Regions from separate parts of the Streptomyces sp. NPDC096152 genome, predicted to be linked through region 2. Evidence: riboswitches for the same ligand, from Rfam matches in the RefSeq annotation. Region 2 holds a riboswitch; each other region holds the start of a gene.
What was found. A riboswitch is a leader RNA that binds a small molecule or an ion and turns the genes downstream of it on or off. The one in region 2 is predicted to bind cyclic di-AMP.

Region 1: linked by a shared signal. The riboswitch ahead of ACIQ9G_RS05525 (peptidoglycan DD-metalloendopeptidase family protein) and the one ahead of ACIQ9G_RS25450 (transglycosylase family protein) in region 2 are both predicted to bind cyclic di-AMP.
Region 3: linked by a shared signal. The riboswitch ahead of ACIQ9G_RS32090 (M23 family metallopeptidase) and the one ahead of ACIQ9G_RS25450 (transglycosylase family protein) in region 2 are both predicted to bind cyclic di-AMP.

Annotation. Positions count from the first base shown of each region.
Region 1 covers NZ_JBIWFW010000002.1:5,211-11,786, forward strand. Annotated here, with positions in the region: gene ACIQ9G_RS05520 (tyrosine-protein phosphatase) at 1-497, opposite strand, end outside; cyclic di-AMP (ydaO/yuaA leader) riboswitch at 1,011-1,167, shown strand; gene ACIQ9G_RS05525 (peptidoglycan DD-metalloendopeptidase family protein) at 1,172-2,077, shown strand; gene ACIQ9G_RS05530 (SGNH/GDSL hydrolase family protein) at 2,294-3,079, shown strand; gene ACIQ9G_RS05535 (TetR/AcrR family transcriptional regulator) at 3,217-3,837, opposite strand; gene ACIQ9G_RS05540 (MBL fold metallo-hydrolase) at 4,014-5,198, shown strand; gene ACIQ9G_RS05545 (hypothetical protein) at 5,362-6,228, shown strand; gene ACIQ9G_RS05550 (hypothetical protein) at 6,256-6,576, shown strand, end outside.
Region 2 covers NZ_JBIWFW010000007.1:465,855-472,430, reverse strand. Annotated here, with positions in the region: gene ACIQ9G_RS25470 (exopolyphosphatase) at 1-52, opposite strand, end outside; gene ACIQ9G_RS25465 (DUF501 domain-containing protein) at 49-576, opposite strand; gene ACIQ9G_RS25460 (septum formation initiator family protein) at 603-1,073, opposite strand; gene eno (phosphopyruvate hydratase) at 1,287-2,588, opposite strand; gene ACIQ9G_RS25450 (transglycosylase family protein) at 2,907-3,575, opposite strand; cyclic di-AMP (ydaO/yuaA leader) riboswitch at 3,579-3,745, opposite strand; gene ACIQ9G_RS25445 (transglycosylase family protein) at 3,928-4,971, opposite strand; gene ACIQ9G_RS25440 (cytochrome P450) at 5,165-6,451, opposite strand; gene ACIQ9G_RS25435 (nucleoside triphosphate pyrophosphohydrolase) at 6,448-6,576, opposite strand, start outside.
Region 3 covers NZ_JBIWFW010000011.1:82,903-89,478, reverse strand. Annotated here, with positions in the region: gene ACIQ9G_RS32105 (DNA topoisomerase (ATP-hydrolyzing) subunit A) at 1-1,084, opposite strand, end outside; gene ACIQ9G_RS32100 (M16 family metallopeptidase) at 1,423-2,784, shown strand; gene ACIQ9G_RS32095 (M16 family metallopeptidase) at 2,781-4,169, shown strand; cyclic di-AMP (ydaO/yuaA leader) riboswitch at 4,421-4,581, shown strand; gene ACIQ9G_RS32090 (M23 family metallopeptidase) at 4,595-5,365, shown strand; gene ACIQ9G_RS32085 (GntR family transcriptional regulator) at 5,567-6,262, shown strand; gene ACIQ9G_RS32080 (HPr family phosphocarrier protein) at 6,493-6,576, opposite strand, start outside.

The sequences.
Region 1 (6,576 bases), on a different contig from region 2:
AGGCCCGCGCGGTCCTTGCCCGCCGCGCAGTGCATCAGGGCGGGGACGCTGTCCTGCGCGAGGGCGTGCAGCACGTGGGAGTGCTCGGCGGTGCGCTCGGTGATGATCATGCGGTAGGAGGCAATCATCCGGTTCGCCGCCTTGCCGTCCGCCAGGATGGTGCGCAGCTGGTCGAGGTCGCCGTCGCGGACCATCCGCCAGAACTCGGCGCCGTCGGCCGGGTCGCTCAGCGGCAGGTTGACGTTGCGCACGCCGGGCAGCTCGACGTCCGGGCCCTCGAGCTTCTTGTCGGCCGCGTTGCGGAAGTCGAAGATCGTGTGCAGGCCGAGGGAGGACAGAAAGTCCGCGTCCCGGTCCGTCGCGTGCGCGAGGTGGCCGCTGCGGAACAGCACTCCGTGCCGCACCCGCCGTCCGTCCGCGGTCGGCAGCCCGCCCACGTCGCGGAAGTTGCGCACTCCGGCCAGCTCCGGTTCGGTCGACGGGACCTGCTGCGTCACGGGGGCTCCTCCCACTCGGTCGGCCCGGCCCGAAGGGCGGGGCCCGCGCCCGCCGTCACGGCTCGTCGGCGGGCGCGCCTTCCGACGATACGACATGGGTTCCCAGGGCAACGGTCTGGCCACGGGCGAGGAAGCTCCCCGGTCGGCGGCGGCCCCGCTCCGCGGCGATCGCCCAGGCGACCGACCGCCCCCCTTTTGCCCTATATAGGCAATTTAGCCGTCTTGGGGTATTGAGCCCCAACTCGTCAGCCCCTGGGGGCTACTGGCGGGCGGCGACGTGAGGAGCGTCATATTCGTGACCCACGGTGGCCCGCCATGTCCACGTAATCGCGGTGCCTTCTCGGCGGGTTGGCGAGGAGGGCGCTGATCGAATGCACGGAGCGTCACCGGTTTTGCCCGAATTGGATCATGATGAGCTCCTCTGAGCGGAACCGGCTGCTTGTCCGAACACGTCCCGCTCGCTTACGTTCCACCCCGATCCGGACGGACGCCTCATCCTGCCGCCGTCCGGGGCCCGCACACCCACCCGTGCACGGCAGGAGCGGGGGACCCACAGGTACAACCGCCTGTTCCGGTCTCCGGAACGGCTAGGGGTGAAGCCGCGTCCCGCGCGGCCGGGCATCTCCAGCCCGAACCCGACAGCTCACCTCGCAGGCGCCGGAGAGGAATCCGCCATGCCCGCGAAGGGTAAGCACCGCCGTCCGAAGCCCCAGCGCCTGACCCGCATCCTCGCCGCCGCCGGAACCGGTGGCGCCGTGCTCGCACTGCCCCTCATAGGCGCCGCGGGAGCCCACGCGGCCCCCGCGCAGTCCGTCACCGAGCAGACCGTCCGCAGCGCCCCGGCGGCCGCCAAGGCGCCCGCGGCCAAGGGCGCCGGCGCCCGGACCTACACCGTCCGCGCCGGCGACAGCCTGTCGGGCATCGCCGAGAAGCAGCACGTCCGCGGCGGCTGGAAGCAGCTGTACCAGGACAACCGCCGGGTCGTCGGCGACGACCCCTCGCTGATCCACCCGGGCCTGAAGCTGACGCTCGGTCACGCGGCCGCCGGCGTCACCCGGGCGCCCGCGTCCCCGAAGCCCGCGACCGCCGCCTCCTCCGCCGCCAAGGCGAAGACTGTCTCCGCCGCCCAGGTGAAGACCGCGGTCGCCCGCGCCGAGCGGACCGCCGCCACCGGCTTCACCCTGCCGGTGACCAGCGCCGCCATCGGCACCGGCTACCACGTGGCCGGCAGCCACTGGTCCAGCGGCTACCACACCGGCGTCGACTTCGTGGTCCCCACCGGCACACCGGTCAAGGCCGTCGGCGCGGGCACGGTCGTCTCCGCGGGCTGGGGCGGCGCCTACGGCAACCAGGTCGTCCTCCGGCTCCAGGACGGCCACTACGCCCAGTACGCCCACCTGTCCGCGCTCTCCGTCTCGGCCGGCCAGGCCGTGACCACGGGGCAGCGGCTCGGCCTGTCCGGTGCCACCGGCAACGTGACCGGCCCGCACCTCCACTTCGAGATCCGCACGACGCCGAACTACGGCTCCGACGTGGACCCGGTCGCCTACCTGCGCGCGCACGGCGCCCCCGTCGCCTGACGCACGCGTCACCGCCACCACCTGCCTGACACGCCACCGAAGGCCGGACCCACACCCCCCGGGTCCGGCCTTCGGTGTGTTCTATTCCTGGTCGGCCACATTCGCCCAGTGGCTTATCTCACCGTCCGTCAACCCTTGCCTACGGTCGCGTAGGTCACATTCCACGGTGAATCATGGGCCGATGTGGCAGACGATTCGAAGAGTGACAGCAGAGCAGTGATCGGGTCGTACGTGGCGGTGGGGGACAGCTTCACCGAGGGCGTCGGCGACCCCGGCCCCGACGGGGCGTTCGTGGGCTGGGCCGACCGGTTCGCGGTCCTGCTCGCGGACCGACGTCCCGAGGGCGACTTCCGGTACGCGAATCTCGCCGTGCGCGGCAAGCTGCTCGACCAGATCGTGGCGGACCAGCTCCCGCGGGCCGTGGAACTCGCCCCTGACCTGGTGTCGTTCTGCGCGGGCGGCAACGACATCATCCGTCCCGGCACGGACCCGGACGACGTGGCGGAGCGGTTCGAGAAGGCCCTCGCCCGGCTCGCCGCCGCGGCCGGCACCGTGATGGTCACCACCGGCTTCGACACCCGGGGCGTGCCGGTGCTCAAGCACCTGCGCGGCAAGATCGCCACCTACAACGGGCACGTGCGGGCCATCGCCGACCGCTACGGCTGCCCGGTGCTCGACCTGTGGTCCCTCAAGGCCGTCCAGGACCGCCGGGCCTGGGACCACGACCGACTGCACCTGTCGCCCGAGGGGCACACCCGGGTGGCGCTGCGGGCCGGCCAGGTCCTCGGCCTCGACGTGCCGGCCGACCCCGAGCAGCCCTGGCCGCCGCTGCCGCCGCGCGGCGCCCTCGGCATCCGGCGCGACGACGTCCAGTGGGCCCGGGAGTTCCTGGTGCCGTGGATCGGCCGCCGCCTGCGCGGCCAGTCCTCCGGGGACCATGTGACGGCCAAGGGCACGCTGTCACCGGCCGACATCAGGAGCCGGATCACGACGGTGGCGTGAGGGCGGCCGGAGTCCGCCTCGCACCAGGGGGCACGCCGGAGCACAGGGGCACGGCATCCCGCCGCGGGGCCGTGCCCCTCGCCGTACCGGCCGACGCTCGCCCCGGCCCGCGCCGGGGCCCGTGTACGGCGCCGACTTCACCGTCCGGCGGTCGTCAACGCCTCCCGATCCAGGCCCAGTTCCCGAGCCAGTGCCTCGTCGACCCACACCTGGGCCCGCGCGCGGGAGACCCCGCCGCCGTACGCCGTCAGCTGCACGGCGAGCCCGTCGAGCAGGGCCGTCAGACGCAGCGCCGAGGCTCCGGGGTCCGGGCACTGGAACTCGCCCGCCGCCACACCCTCCGCGACGACCTCGGCGATCGCCGCCTTCCACCGCCGGTCGAGGCCCTGGGCGACCTCCCGCAGGGCGGGTTCGCGCAGTGCGGCCGCCCACCCCTCGATCCACAGCCGCCAGCCCTTGGCCTGCCCGGTCGGGGCGTACCAGCGGACGGCGGCCCGCAGCCGGCGCAGCGCCGTCGTCCGCCGGCCCAGCAGCTTGCGCAGCTGCGCCAGATCGTCCTCGGCGGCATGGGCGAAGGCGGCCGCGACCAGCTTCTCCTTCGTCGAGAAGTGATAGAGCACCAGCGCGTTGCTCACCCCGAGCACCGAGGCCACGTCGGCGATCCGCACCGCCGCCACGCCCCGCTCCTCGATCTGCCCGATGGCGGCCCGCAGCAGCTCCTCGCGCCGCTCCGCCACGCTCAACCGCACTCTCGCCACGCGGTCACCCTAACTCCCCCCGCATCCCGCCCGATTGGCGCGCACGGCGGCACGGCCCGCGGGCCCTCCCGCGCCGCCGTACCCTCCCGCGGGCGCGGCGGACGGGAGGGTGCCGGAGGGCACCGCGCGGCGGCCCTCCATAATGGAAAATCTGACCGACTCCACCTGGAGGTACCGTGGCCGGCTTCCGTTCCCTGAGCGCCGGGCTCCGCGCGCTGCAGCCCGCGGCCTTCGGCGCGGACCCCGGCGGGGAGCGCATGGCGCGCATCCGCCGGTCGCCCCACTTCAAGGACGGCGTCTTCCAGAACCCCGGGGGCGTCGCGCGGACCCGGCCCTCCGGCTCGATGCCGGCCTTCGCCAAGGTCTACTTCGACAAGGACGCCCGCCCCCGCCGGGCCCCCTCCGGCACCGTGCCGGTGCATGCCACCACGCTCGCCGACCTGTCCCGGCCCCCGGCCACCGGCCTGCGGCTGACCTGGATGGGGCACTCCAGCGTGCTGGCGGAGATCGACGGGCGGCGAGTGCTGTTCGACCCGGTGTGGGGCGAGCGCTGCTCCCCGCTCCCGTTCCTCGGGCCCCGCCGGCTGCACCCGGCACCGCTGCCGCTCGCCGCGCTCGGCCCGGTCGACGTGGTCGTCATCTCGCACGACCACTACGACCACCTGGACATGCCCACGATCAAGGAACTGGCCGGCACGGACACCGTCTTCGCCGTGCCGCTCGGCGTCGGGGCCCACCTCGAGCACTGGGGCGTGTCCGCCGACCGTCTGCGCGAGCTGGACTGGCACGAGGCCACCGAGGTCGGCGGAATCACGCTGACGGCGACGCCGGCCCGCCACTTCTGCGGCCGCCGGCTGCGCAACACACAGCACACGCTGTGGGCCTCCTGGGTGGTCGCGGGCGACGAGCACCGGATCTACCACAGCGGCGACACCGGCTACTTCGACGGCTTCCGGGACATCGGCGCCGAGCACGGCCCGTTCGACGCCACGATGATCCAGATCGGCGCGTACTCCGAGTTCTGGCCCGACATCCACATGACACCCGAGGAGGGCTCGCGCGCCCATCTCGACCTCCAGGGCGGTCCGTCGGGCGGCCCGATGCTGCCGATCCACTGGGGCACGTTCAACCTCGCCCCGCACGCCTGGGCCGAGCCGGGGGAGTGGACGAAGGACGCGGCAGCGCAGGCGGGACACCCGGTGGCGCTGCCCCGGCCGGGCGAGCCCTTCGAGCCGGCCGGAGACCTTCCCGCGCGCCCCTGGTGGAGGGACGTGTCCCTGCCGCTGGACCGCGAGTGGCCCGTTGCGAAGGCCACTCCGACGGCGTCTCCCGGCGACCTCGACCTCGTGGGCGAGGACTGACCGACCGGATCCGGTACGCCGCCGGCATCGAGCCCCGGTCGTCGGCAACCAACTGCCCGTTCACACCCTCTTCCTGGTCGACCGATGGACGCGGCCGGCACCGGCCCGGCCATCTCCGGCCGAGGGGGAATCGTTGTTCCGCAGTGCGGTGAGGGCCGTGGGCGTGGCCGGTATCGCCATGGCGACCCTGCTGGGAGGGGCGGCAGTGGCATCGGCCGAGGGCACCGGCCCGGCTCCGGGCGGCAGCCCGTCCGCGGCGGTCCGCCTGGAGTACCACGTGCCTCAGGGCAATACCCCGGAGGCGGGCGACGCTCTCTGGTTCAGCATCGAGGGAATGCCACCGGGATGGGACAAGGTCGAGGTCACCTCCCCGGCCCTGCGGGAGCCGGTCACCCTGGCTCCCGTGCGGAAGGGAGCGACGCAGTCGGTCCAGGTGGACGAGGCGGGAACACAACACCGCATCCGCTCGGGTCTGCGACCGGGCACCTATCCGGTCGTCGCGACGAGACACGGCCGGACCGTCGCGACGGCCCGGCTCAAGGTCGCGGCCGAGGGCTCCGCGCAGATCGACCGGTTCGTCCTCGGGCCCAGGGACGCGTTCCCCGGCGGCGACGAACCCGCCTCCCCGCGGCCGGGCAGTGACGTCCGAGTGGTCCTCACCGACCTGCGGGCCGCGCCGGGGGAGAAATACCTGACCGTCACGTCGCCCATCTTCAAGGACCCGTTCACCATCAAGACGGACAGCCCGGACGACCCCGGCTGCAAGTGCGACGACGGCGGCACTGTCTACGCGGGTCACGCGCGGCTGCGCGGCGACGTACCCGACGGCCGCTACACCGTGACCGTGGTCAGCCACCACGGGCAGCAGACCACAGAACAGCACGTCACGGTGGCCGGCCGGCCCGTCACGGACGGCGCGCCCTCCTGGGCGGTCGCCGGTGGCGTCGCGGCCGCGGGTCTGGCCCTCGCCTCCGGCGGAGTGTTCGCCGCGCGGCGCCGCCGCTCGCGGAAGGCCGAGCCCTCCGCGTAGCCGCGAACCCGGCCGGAGCGGCGAACCATGAAGCCGAAGAGCGCCTGGAAGGACGCCACCCTGGTGACCGCGGGCGACTTCACCGGGGGCAGCAACTGGGACATCCTGGTGCGCTGGTCCGACGGAAGGGTCTCCCAGTTCCAGGAGACCGGCCCCGACGGCGTCGGCAAGGAGGTGCGGATGGCTCCGGCCGGCAGCATCTGGTCCCACGACTCGGTGATGACGGCGGGCGGCTACGACTCCAACGGCTGGCCGGACGACCTGGTCGTCCGCTGGTCCGACGGCGAGACCACCATGTACACGCACACCGGCGCCACCTTCGGCACCGAACGCATGCTCGTCGCCCCG
Region 2 (6,576 bases):
CGAGCAGCCGGATGGAGTTCGTGCCGCAGTCGACGGCTGCGACCCGGGTCACCGGTCCTCCTCCGGCACCGTCACGCAGGCGCCCTTCGCCCACCACTCGGGCAGCATCGCGAGCGCCTCGTCGCCGAGCGGGTTGACGCCCGGCCCGGCGGCCAGCGAGTGGGCGACCAGGACGTGCAGGCACTTGACCCGGTCCGGCATCCCGCCGGCGCTCGGGAAGCCCGTCAGCTCCTCGATCTCGTCCCGGCGCCGGATGTAGTCCTCGTGCGCGGCGCGGTAGGCGGCGGCGAGTTCGGGGTCGGTCCCCAGCCGCTCCGTCATCTCCTTCATCACGCCGTTGGCCTCCAGGGTGCCGATCGCGGAGGCCGCCTTGGGGCACGTCAGGTAGTACAGCGTGGGGAAGGGGGTGCCGTCGGGCAGCCGCGGGGCCGTCTCGACGACGTCCGGCTGCCCGCAGGGGCACCGGTGGGCGATCGCGCGCAGCCCGCGCGGCGGGCGCCCGAGCTGCTGCTTGAAGGCCTCGACGTCCGCGTCGGTGGGCTCGGTGCGCGGGGTCGTGGGCGGTGGCGTTTCCATGCCTTGCTTTCTGTGCGTCGGTCCGTTCACTGGTCGGAGGCGTCGGACTTGTCGACTCCGTCCCAGACGTTCACGTACCAGGGGCGGCGGGCCGCCGCCAGGTCGAAGCGTGACTGCCTGGCCCGGCCCGGGTCGACGACCACGAAACCGGTCTCGCCGGGCAGCACGTAGTGCAGCCGCAGCCGGATCTGCTGCCGGGCGTACGCGTCGTCCTGCCAGCGTGCCTTGAGGTCGCGCAGCTGCTGCACCCGTTCCTGGGCCTGCTGCTTCTGCTGCTGGAGCTCGTCGATCTCGGCGCGCTGGGAGACGTACTGGCGCATCGGGTACGCCAGGGCGACCACCAGCGAGCAGACCACGAGTGCGAGCAGCGCCGCGCGCCCGGTGAGCCGGGAGCGGCGGGCCTGCCGCCGGGTCTGGGAGCGGTAGACGCGGGCCGCGGTCTGCTCGCCGAGCAGCCTGAGCCTGGTCGAGGTGGAGAACCGGTCCCGGTCGGTCACGGCCTCCCACCTCGACTCACTACGCCGGTCACCTCTGCCTCCTGCCGGGGGTCCGGGGCTCGTCCCCCGGGACAGCGCAGTACAGCCATCGTCCCCGCCTCCCGTGGGTCGGCACACACGCGTACGTCCCCGGACACGGTACGGGACCGAGTACGGGGACGTACGTGCGACTGGCCAGGCCTCACCCGGGGTTGGCCCCGGGCCGGGGCGGGGTCAGACCTTGGAGACCTCGACGTTCCCCTTGAAGCGCGGGAACGCGCTGCGGCCGGCGTACACCGCGGCGTCGTCGAGGATCTCCTCGATGCGCAGCAGCTGGTTGTACTTGGCGACGCGCTCGGAGCGGGCCGGGGCGCCGGTCTTGATCTGGCCGCAGTTGGTGGCGACGGCCAGGTCGGCGATGGTGACGTCCTCGGTCTCGCCGGAGCGGTGGGACATCATGCACTTGAAGCCGTTGCGCTGGGCCAGCTCGACCGCGTCGAGGGTCTCGGTCAGCGAGCCGATCTGGTTGACCTTGACCAGCAGCGCGTTGGCGGCGCCCTCGTCGATGCCCCTGGCCAGGCGCTCCGGGTTGGTGACGAACAGGTCGTCGCCGACGAGCTGGACCTTGTCGCCGAGCTGGTCGGTGATGGTCTTCCAGCCCTCCCAGTCGTCCTCGAACAGCGGGTCCTCGATGGAGACCAGCGGGTACGCGGCGACGAGCTCGGCGTAGTAGTCGGTCATCTCGGCGGCCGTGCGGGCCTTGCCCTCGAAGAGGTAGGAGCCGTCCTTGTAGAACTCGGACGCGGCGACGTCGAGCGCCAGGGCGATCTGCTCGCCGGGGGTGTAGCCGGCCTCCTTGATCGCCTCGAGGATGAGGTCCAGGGCCTCGCGGTTGGAGCCGAGGTTCGGGGCGAAGCCGCCCTCGTCGCCGAGGCCGGTGGACAGGCCCTTGCTCTTCAGGACCTTCTTCAGGGTGTGGTAGACCTCGGTGCCCCAGCGCAGGGCCTCGGAGAAGGACTCCGCGCCGATCGGGGCGATCATGAACTCCTGGATGTCCACGTTGGAGTCGGCGTGCGAGCCGCCGTTCAGGATGTTCATCATCGGCACCGGCAGCAGGTGCGCGTTCGGGCCGCCCAGGTAGCGGAAGAGCGGGAGGTCGCTGGCCTCGGAGGCGGCGTGGGCGACGGCGAGGGAGACGCCGAGGATGGCGTTGGCGCCGAGGGAGCCCTTGTTGTCGGTGGCGTCCAGGTCGAACATGGCCTGGTCGATCAGGCGCTGCTCGGTGGCGTCGTAGCCGACCAGCTCCGGGCCGATCTGCTCGATCACGGCGAGGACGGCCTTCTCGACGCCCTTGCCCTGGTAGCGGCTCGGGTCACCGTCGCGGAGCTCGATGGCCTCGAAGGCGCCGGTGGAGGCGCCGGACGGGACGGCGGCACGACCCGTGCTGCCGTCGTCGAGGCCGACCTCGACCTCGACCGTGGGGTTGCCTCGGGAGTCCAGGATTTCCCGGGCTACGACGACGTCGATGGACGGCACGAGCATCTCCTTCGTGGATGTGACGCTGGTTGTGCGGGGCTGGTGTGCCTTGCGCCTAGAGCCTAACCGCCACGGGCCGCCGGCCGACCGACCGACCGTCCCGTGGACAGGCTGACCGTACACATTGTTCACGCGCGGAACAAAGGGGCCGGGGAAACCGGGACCACTTGGAGACACAAAAGCCCCGCCCCGGTGCGTACGGGGGAACACGCACCGGGGCGGGGAGCCCGTGAGGGCGGGAAGCGGCCCCTCGCGTGACCCCCAGGGGGGCCGGGGTCACGCGCGGGAGGGGCCGGTGGTCCGGCTACCGGGCCGCTGTCACTTCAGGTGCAGCTGCTGGCCCGGGTAGATCAGGTTGGCGTCCTGGACGATGTCCTTGTTCAGCTCGAACAGCTTCTTCCAGCCGCCCTGCACCTTGTGCTTCTGCGCGATGGTGCTGAGGGTGTCGCCGGCGACCACCTTGTACTCGCCGTCACCCTTCTTGACCTTCTTGCCGGTCGGGGTGGTGACGGTCTTCTTGGCGGCCGGACGCGTCGCGGAGCGGTTGGCGGCCTGCTTCTCGGTGGAGCGGGTGGTGGTGCTCTTCGTCGAGGTGCCGGTGCCACCGCTGTACGGGGTGCTGGACAGGTTCTTGCCGCAGACCGGCCAGGCACCCTTGCCCTGGCTCGCGAGAACCTTCTCGGCGACGGCGATCTGCTGCGACTTGCTCGCCAGGTCGGCGCGGGAGGCGTAGGCGGTGCCACCGAAGGCGGCCCAGGTGGAGTTGGTGAACTGCAGACCGCCGTAGAAGCCGTTGCCCGTGTTGATGGACCAGTTGCCACCGGACTCGCACTGGGCGACCGCGTCCCACTCGGAGGCGGTGGCGGCGGAGGCCGTGCCGGTCGCCATCAGCGGGGCGGCGACTGCGGCGCCGGTGACACCGGCGAGGGCGATGGCGCGGGTGGCCTTGGACGGACGACGGTGCTTGCCCTTGCTCGAAAACAGCATGGTGGATCCCCTCACCGACGCCTGCGAGGTGAGCTGTCGGGTTCGGGCCGGTTGAGTTGCCCGGCCGTGCCCCTCGCGGCGCACGGCTTCACCCCTAGCCGGTCCGGCTCAACCGCCGGATACGGCACTTACCTTGGGTCCCCCGCTCCTGCCTACGGCGCATGACGCGACGACTGGTCCCGGGCAGCCGCTGGCAGGATTCGGCGTTGCGACAGCCGGGGCTCGTGGTGACGAGCGGACACGACCGTAGACACGCGATCCGGGGAATTTCAAAGACGATCAGGGCTTCTGAGACCCATCCCACACTTTCACCTAATCGGACATTAGGTGCTAAATGCGCCCCGAATTCCCCCTACTTTTGGGTGGTTTCGGTAGGGAGATCAAGGGTCTGACCGGCGAAAATGTGATTCGGGTCGGCACCGATCGCATCCTTGTTCGCCGCATAGAGCGAACGCCATCCGCCGTCGAGGTCAAGGGAGTCGGCGATGGACGCGAGCGAGTCCCCGGCGCGAACGGTGTACGAGTCGTCCACCGTGGCGCGCGCGTCGGCGTCGCCGCGCGAGGCGTGCCGGCCGGAGGAGGTGTCGACCCGGATGTCGGCCGGGCCCTCCGCCGCGCTGCCGCCGCGGTGCCGACCACCGATGGAGCCGGTGTCCACCAGCGCGGAAGAACCGCCGACTTGGGCGTAGTTGTCCGAGTCGTCCACCTCGGGAGACATCGAGGGAGAGCTGCCGGAGTCATGCGATGCACCGGCATCGGCGGATGTGTCGGACTTACCCGATTCACCCTTCTTGCCGGATGGCGTGGGCGACGAGGGCGAAGTCGATGGCGTCGCGCTGGAATCGTCCGAGGAACCGGACGAACCGTACCTGCCGTGCGAAGAGTCGGACGAACCGGACGAGTGGGATATACCCGGCGCCGCGTTGGACAGTCCCGAGTCGGTCGAACCGGACGAACCGGAGGAGTCCGGCGAGCCGGACGAATCGCCCCCCAGGCCGGTGTCGACGTTCGCCGCGCCGGAGTCCTTGGTGAGGCCGGACAGCAGACCGCAGGTGGGCCAGGCGCCGGGACCCCGGTCGGCGAGTATCTTCTCGGCGACGGATATCTGCTGGGACCGGCTGGCCTGGTCCGCGCTCGGGGCGAAGGAGACGCCGCCGTACTTCTCCCAGTCGTCCTGGGTCAACTGCAATCCGCCGTAGTAGCCGTTGCCGTTGTCGGCGCTCCAGGAGCCGCCGCTCTCGCACTCCGCCACCTTGTCCCACGTGGTGCCGTCGGCCGCGCTCGCGCCGGAGGCGCCGAGCAGCGGAAGGGCGATGGCGGATCCGGTCACACCGGCCGCGACGAGGATGGCCGGGGCCTGGCGGGGGCGACGGTGACGGCCGTTCCCGGGGAGCATGCGGAAGCCTTTCGCGTGACAGCGGTGACCGGCGCGGCGGGAAACGCTCTCCGCCACGCTGATGCGTGAACGTAGCGGGTACCGATCACTTGTCACAAGTTCATGCCGCGCAGATCACGTGAAGATCACATAGTTGAGAGTGCGTCACTTTTCCTTCACCGGCGCACCGGCCGGGGGACGACACCTGCCGTACTCAGGCAAGGGGCGTGAACCGGACGGGCAGCGTGCGCAGGCCGCGCATGATGAGCCCGCCGCGCCAGCGCAAGTCCGCCGGGTCCGCGTCGAGTCGGAGGTCCGGCAGCCGGGTCAGGAGGGTGGCGAGCGCGGTCTGGCCCTCCAGCCGGGCGAGCGGGGCGCCGAGGCAGTAGTGGATGCCGTGCCCGTAGCCGAGGTGCTGGTTGTCGCGCCGGCCGAGGTCGAGCACGTCCGGGTCGGCGAACCGCCCGGGGTCCCGGTCGGCGGCGGCGAGGACGACGAGGACCGGGTCGCCGGGCGCGATGTCCTGCCCGCCGATGGTGAGCGGCCGGGTGGCGAACCGCCAGGTGGCCAGTTCCACGGGGCCGTCGTAGCGCAGGAGTTCCTCGACCCCGGTCTCCAGCAGGCCGCGTTCCCCGGCCGCCAGCGAGTCCTGCAGCCGGCGCCGCTGCCCGGGGTGGGTGAGCAGGGCGTAGGTGCCGTTGCCGATGAGGTTGACGGTCGTCTCGAAGCCCGCGAAGAGGAGGATGAAGGCCATCGCGGCGGCCTCGTTCTCGGTGAGGTGCTCGCCGTGGTCGGAGGCGCGGATGAGACCGGAGATGAGGTCCTCGCCCGGTCCGGGCTCGGCCGGGAGCGCCTGCCGCTTGCGGTGGATGAGGTCGGCGAGATAGCCGCGCATCCGCTTCACCGCCCGGGCGACCCCGCCCCGCGGGCCTCCCCCGTGCCGGATCATCATGCCCGCCCAGTCCCGGAAGTCGTCCTGGTCCTCGCGCGGGACGCCGAGCAGGTCGCAGATGGCGTAGATGGGAAGCGGGAAGGCGAACTCGTGGATGAGGTCGGCCGTGCCGCGCTCGGCGAACCGGTCGATGAGGTCGTCGGCCAGCTCCTGCACGCGCGGCGCGAACTCGGCGACGCGGCGGGGCGTGAACGCCTTGCTGACCAGCCGGCGCAGCCGGGTGTGGTCCGGCGGGTCGATGTTGAGCAGATGGGTCATCAGCTCGGCCTTGCGCTCGCCGGGGATGCCGGTCTTGCCCTTGGCGTGCGCGGGCTCGTCGTGGTGCGCCGGGTTCTTGCTCAGCCGCTGGTCGGCCAGGGCCTGCTTGGCGTCGGCGTACCGGGTGACCAGCCAGGCCTCGACCCCGCTGGGCAGCCGGGTGCGGTGCACCGGGGCATGCTCGCGCAGCCAGGCGTACGCCGGGTAGGGGTCACTCGCGAACTCCCAGGTGAAGAGCTCGGGGGCGGGGCTGTCGGGTCCGGGGTGGTCCGGCGGGGGCTGGGCGGTCACTCCTCGACGTTATCCGGCCGTGCGGCGGCCGCTCGCTCCGTCTCCCTGATGGCGTCCCGGTAGGCGCGGGCCGCCGCGCGCAGCGCCGCCTCCGGGTCGACGCCCCCGGCCTCGGCGCGGGCGGC
Region 3 (6,576 bases), on a different contig from region 2:
GCTCCTTCAGGCCCAGCGTCAGGGGCTGGCCGTCCACCAGCGCGACGTTGTTGATGCCGAAGGACTCCTCCATCGGCGTCAGCTTGTACAGCTGCTCGAGGACCGCCTCGGGCACGAAGCCGTTCTTGACCTCGATGACCAGGCGCAGGCCGTGCTCGCGGTCGGTGAGGTCCTTGACGTCGGCGATGCCCTGGATCTTCTTGGAACCGACCAGGTCCTTGATCTTGGCGATCACCTTCTCCGGGCCGACCGTGAAGGGCAGCTCGGTCACGACGAGGCCCTTGCGGCGCGCCGTCACCGTCTCCACCGTGACCGTCGCGCGGATCTTGAAGGTGCCCCGGCCGCTCTCGTAGGCGTCGCGGATGCCGGACAGGCCCACGATCCGGCCGCCGGTGGGCAGATCGGGGCCCGGGACGTGCTTCATCAGGGCGTCCAGATCCGCGTTCGGGTGGCGGATCAGGTGGCGGGCGGCCGCGACGACCTCGCCGAGGTTGTGCGGCGGCATGTTCGTGGCCATGCCGACCGCGATGCCCGACGCGCCGTTGACCAGCAGGTTCGGGAAGGCGGCGGGCAGGGCGACGGGCTCCCGCTCCTGACCGTCGTAGTTCGGCGCGAAGTCGACCGTGTCCTCGTCGATCGACTCCGTCATCAGGCTCGTCGCCTCGGTCATGCGGCACTCGGTGTACCGCATGGCGGCGGGCGGGTCGTCGTTGCCCAGGGAGCCGAAGTTGCCGTGACCGTCGACCAGGGGCACCCGCATGGAGAAGGGCTGCGCCATGCGCACCAGGGCGTCGTAGATCGACGCGTCGCCGTGCGGGTGGAGCTTGCCCATGACCTCGCCGACGACGCGAGCGCACTTCACGTAGCCGCGTTCGGGGCGCAGGCCCATCTCGTTCATCTGGTAGACGATGCGGCGGTGGACCGGCTTGAGGCCGTCCCGGGCGTCCGGCAGGGCGCGCGAGTAGATGACCGAGTACGCGTACTCGAGGAAGGAGCCCTGCATCTCGTCGACGACGTCGATGTCGAGGATCCTCTCCTCGTACGGCTCGTCGGGCGGCGGGGTCTTCGTGCTGCGGCGGGCCATCGCTGCCGGCTCCTTGCTGAAGCGTTGACGGGATCTGACGCGGACCATTGTGGACCGCGCGACTGACAGTGCGGACCAGGACCCGGCACCCGTTGCTTCACCCGGGGTTCCAAGGGGCCGTCGGAGCCGCCCCCCGGGGGTGGCGAGGCGACGGTTGCGGCACCCGCGGGGCGTGCGCGGCGCGGCACCCCGCTCTCGCTTTCGGCCCGCCCTCCCGTGCTCGCTCTCGGCGTACGACCTCCGGGAACTTCGCCAGGCGTGCGCGCGCTTGCATACAGTGGCAGGACGGCAGGAAAACGGCGGTTTCGACGACCGCCACCGCGATCGAAGGGACGTACATGCCCAAGGGTCACACGGCCACAGCCGAGGCAGGCTCCGGCGGCCTGACAGCGACCGAGCACCGCCTGGCCAACGGCCTGCGCGTGGTGCTCTCCGAGGACCACCTGACCCCGGTCGCGGCGGTGTGCCTCTGGTACGACGTCGGCTCCCGCCACGAGGTCAAGGGACGTACCGGTCTGGCTCACCTTTTCGAGCACTTGATGTTCCAGGGCTCCGCGCAGGTGAAGGGCAACGGCCACTTCGAGCTGGTGCAGGGCGCGGGCGGCTCGCTGAACGGCACCACCAGCTTCGAGCGCACCAACTACTTCGAGACCATGCCCGCCCACCAGCTCGAGCTCGCCCTCTGGCTGGAGGCCGACCGTATGGGCTCGCTGCTCGCGGCCCTCGACGAGGAGTCGATGGAGAACCAGCGGGACGTCGTCAAGAACGAGCGCCGCCAGCGCTACGACAACGTTCCGTACGGCACCGCGTTCGAGAGGCTCACCGCGCTCGCCTACCCGGAGGGCCACCCGTACCACCACACGCCCATCGGCTCGATGGCCGACCTGGACGCGGCCACGCTGGAGGACGCGCGCGCGTTCTTCCGCACGTACTACGCGCCCAACAACGCCGTCCTGTCCGTGGTGGGCGACATCGACCCCGAGCGGACGCTCGCCTGGATCGAGAAGTACTTCGGCTCCATCACCTCGCACAACGGCAAGCCGCAGCCCCGCGACGGCTCCCTGCCCGAGGTCATCGGCGAGCAGCTGCGCGAGGTCGTCGAGGAGGAGGTCCCGGCGCGGGCGCTGATGGCCGCCTACCGGCTGCCGCACGACGGCACGCGCGCGTGCGACGCGGCGGACCTGGCCCTGACCGTCCTGGGCGGCGGCGAGTCCTCCCGCCTCTACAACCGGCTGGTGCGCCGGGACCGCACGGCCGTCGCGGCCGGGTTCGGCCTGCTGCGGCTGGCCGGCGCGCCCTCCCTGGGCTGGCTGGACGTGAAGACCTCCGGTGACGTCGAGGTCCCGGTCATCGAGGCCGCCATCGACGAGGAGCTCGCCCGGTTCGCCGAGGAGGGCCCGACCGCCGAGGAGATGGAGCGGGCCCAGGCCCAGCTGGAGCGCGAGTGGCTGGACCGGCTCGGCACCGTCGCGGGCCGCGCCGACGAACTGTGCCGCTACACCGTCCTGTTCGACGACCCGCAGCTCGCCCTCACCGCCGTGCACCGCGTTCTGGAGATCACGCCGGAGGAGGTCCAGGAGGTCGCCAAGGCCCGCCTGCGCTCCGACAACCGCGCGGTGCTCGTCTACGAGCCGGTCGCGGCCGAGACCGAGGGCGCGGACGCCGCGGCCACCGACGACACCGAGGAGGCGGCGAAGTGACCGAGCTCGCCACGATGGAGTTCCACCCCCGGCCGCAGGCGGGCGAGGCCAGGCCGTGGGCGTTCCCGGCCCCCGAGCGCGGGACGCTGGACAACGGTCTGACGGTGCTGCGCTGCCACCGTCCCGGCCAGCAGGTCGTCGCCGTCGAGGTGCTGCTGGACGCGCCCCTGGAGGCGGAGCCGGCCGGCCTGGACGGCGTCGGCACGATCATGGCGCGGGCCTTCTCCGAGGGCACCGACAAGCACTCCGCCGAGGAGTTCGCCGCCGAGCTGGAGCGCGCCGGCGCCACTCTCGACGCGCACGCCGACCACCCCGGCGTCCGCCTGAGCCTGGAGGTCCCGGCGTCGCGCCTGGCCAAGGGGCTCGGCCTGCTCTCCGACGCGCTGCGGGCCCCCGCCTTCACCGAGAGCGAGGTCGAGCGGCTGGTGCGCAACCGGCTCGACGAGATCCCGCACGAGCTGGCCAACCCGTCCCGCCGCGCCGCCAAGGAGCTCTCCAAGGAGCTGTTCCCGGCCTCCTCGCGCATGTCGCGCCCGCGCCAGGGCACCGAGGAGACGGTCCGGACCATCGACTCGGCGGCGGTCCGCGCCTTCTACGACCGCCACGTCCGCCCCGCCACGGCCACCACCGTGGTCGTCGGCGACCTCACCGGCATCGACCTCGACGCGCTGCTCGGCGAGACCCTGGGCGCGTGGAGCGGCTCGCAGGCCAAGCCGCGGCCCGTGCCGCCCGTCACCGCCGACGACACCGGCCGCGTGGTGATCGTGGACCGCCCGGGCGCCGTCCAGACGCAGTTGCTCATCGGCCGTATCGGCCCCGACCGGCACGACCGCGTGTGGCCCGCCCAGGTGCTGGGCACCTACTGCCTCGGCGGCACCCTCACCTCCCGTCTGGACCGCGTCCTGCGCGAGGAGAAGGGCTACACCTACGGCGTGCGGGCGTTCGGCCAGGTGCTGCGCTCCGCTCCCGACGGCTCGGGCGCCTCGATGCTCGCGATCAGCGGCTCCGTCGACACCCCGAACACCGGCCCGGCGCTGGGGGACCTGTTCACGGTCCTGCGCAAGCTCGCCGCCGACGGTCTGACCGACGCCGAGCGGGACGTCGCCGTGCAGAACCTGGTGGGCGTGGCACCGCTCAAGTACGAGACGGCGTTGGCCGTGGCGGGCACGCTGGCCGACCAGGTCGAGCAGCACCTGCCCGACGACTACCAGGCGACGCTGTACCAGCAGCTCGCCGCGACCGGCACGGTGGAGGCCACCGCGGCGGTCGTCAACGCCTTCCCGGTGGACCGCCTGGTGACCGTCCTCGTCGGTGACGCGGCGCAGATCAAGGAGCCGGTCGAGGCCCTCGGCATCGGTCAAGTCGGCGTCGTGGCAGCCGAATAGGCGGCCGCGGCGCCCGCGCGGCACGGGTCCGCGCCCACCCACCCGCGCGGGCGGCCGGCGAGCGGTACGCGTGAGGGAGCCCCGGTGGCCGAAGTGTCACCGGGGCTCCCTGATGTCCGAATTGAGGGAGAGGCTGCCTTTCTGCCCTGTGTCCTGCGCTACAAAACCCACCATTCGTTTGGGATTTGAAAGCGGGCCCGTTTAGCGTCGGTCCGGCTGTCCGTCAGGCAACGCGCCGCGCCCGCGGCACCGGACAGTCATCGCCGAGTCCCCGTACGGCGCGAGCCAGGGGAGCCGGGGACCCACCGTCCCTGGGGTGAATCGGACACCCGCGCGTGCCGCGAGGGGGTCCGTAGGAGACCTTCCTGCTCCGAACCCGTCAGCTAACCCGGTAGGCGAGAAGGAAGGAAAGGAACAACGTCTGCATGGCGTTCACCCGCGCCACCGGGAAGCACCGTCGTCCCAGCCGGATGCACCGCACCACCGCACGCGCGGTGGGCGTCGCCGCCCTCACCACCTCCGGCGTCCTCGGCACCCTCTCCGCCGCCCCGGCCCTGGCCGCCGAGACGCCCGCTCCCGAGGACACCGGTCTCACCCCGGTCGTCACCATCGGTGACTCCGTCGCCGAGAAGATCGACGCACAGGCCGTCGCCCAGCACCGGGCCGCCGCCCAGAAGCAGGCCGAGGAGGCCGCGCGCGAGAAGGCCGCCGAGCAGGCGCGGAAGGCCCGCGAGGCGGCGCGTGAGGCCAAGGAGCGCGCGGCCCGCGCGGCCGAGCGCAAGCGCCTCAACACCTTCGTGGCGCCGATCTCCGACTCCTACGTCTCCACCGGGTACAAGACCGGCGGCACCCTGTGGTCGTCCGGCTCCCACACCGGTATCGACTTCCACGCCTCCAGCGGCACCGCCGTCCACGCGGTCGGCACGGGCACCGTCGTGAACACGGGCTGGGGCGGGGCGTACGGCAACCAGGTCGTGATCAGGATGGCCGACGGCATGTACACCATGTACGGCCACCTGTCGTCCATCGGCGTCTCGGTGGGCCAGAAGGTCGTGCCGGGCCAGCAGATCGGGCTCTCCGGCGCCACCGGCAACGTCACCGGACCGCACCTGCACTTCGAGGCCCGCACCACCCCGGAGTACGGCTCCGACATCGACCCCGTCGCCTACCTCCGCAAGCACGGCGTCGACGTCTGACGCGGCACCGGCGCCGCCCGCCTCCCGCGCATCCGAAGCCCCGGCTCTCGCAGCCGGGGCTTTCGGCGTTTAGGACGCCCCGCTGTCCAAAAAAACTCCATGGATTCCGACCCGCCGTCGGAAATTCCGGCTCATTGCAATAGAGTCACGGAACGGGCGTCCATCGTCGACGTTTCACGGGGATTAAGGCGGAGGTCGGTCATGCGTATTCCGGCGCACTCGGTGTGCACGGCGATCCGGGACGACATCGTCGCAGGCGTCCACGAGCGCGGCAGCCGGCTCACCGAGGAAGTCCTCGCGCGCCGCTACGGCGTCTCGCGCGTCCCCGTGCGCGAGGCCCTGCGCACCCTGGAGGCCGAGGGTTTCGTGGTGACCCGGCGGCACGCGGGCGCGTGTGTGGCCGAGCCGACCGAGCAGGAGGCGGCGGACCTGCTGGAGATGCGGATGCTCCTGGAGCCCCTCGGCGCCGCCCGCGCGGCCCAGCGCCGCACCGAGGCCCATCTGAAGGTCCTGCGCGGCCTGGTCAGGCTGGGCCAGGAACGGGCCCGCAGGGGCAGCAGCGAGGACCTGCGCTCCCTGGGCGGCTGGTTCCACGAGACGCTCGCCCAGGCCTCCGGCAGCCCCGCGCTGACCTCGATGCTGACCCAGCTGCGGCACAAGATCTCCTGGATGTACACGGTCGCGGCGCCGGCCGACCCGGTGGAGTCCTGGGTGGAGCACGGCGCCATCGTGGACGCCGTCGCGCGGGGCGACGGCGAGCGGGCGCGGACGGTCACCGCCGTGCACACCGAGCGCGCGACGGCCGCGCACCGGCTGCGTCCGCCCGGCGCCGCGCCCCGCGCCGACCGTGTGAGGACTTCGCAACATCCCGTAAACACGTCGGGCCCGTGCTATTAACACGAGCACCGTATACAAAGAAGGGATATTCGGCCGAGGTGTATTTCGGCTGCCCTTTTCCATGACCCCGGGAATTTCCGATCGGCGTGCCCCGAGGGGTGCGCGCCGTCCCAGGACGAATGTCCGCGCCAATTCGTCGGACCCGCCGAAACGTCGGACGGACCCGCCGGAACGCAGGAGGCCGCGCCGCCCGGAAAGGGCGACGCCGCCTCCTGCGCGCGGTGAGGCGGTCAGACCGTCTCGGGGAGCTCCTCGAGCCCCTCGGCGACCAGCTTGGCCAGCCGGTCGAGGGCGATCTCCGCGCCCTCGGCGTC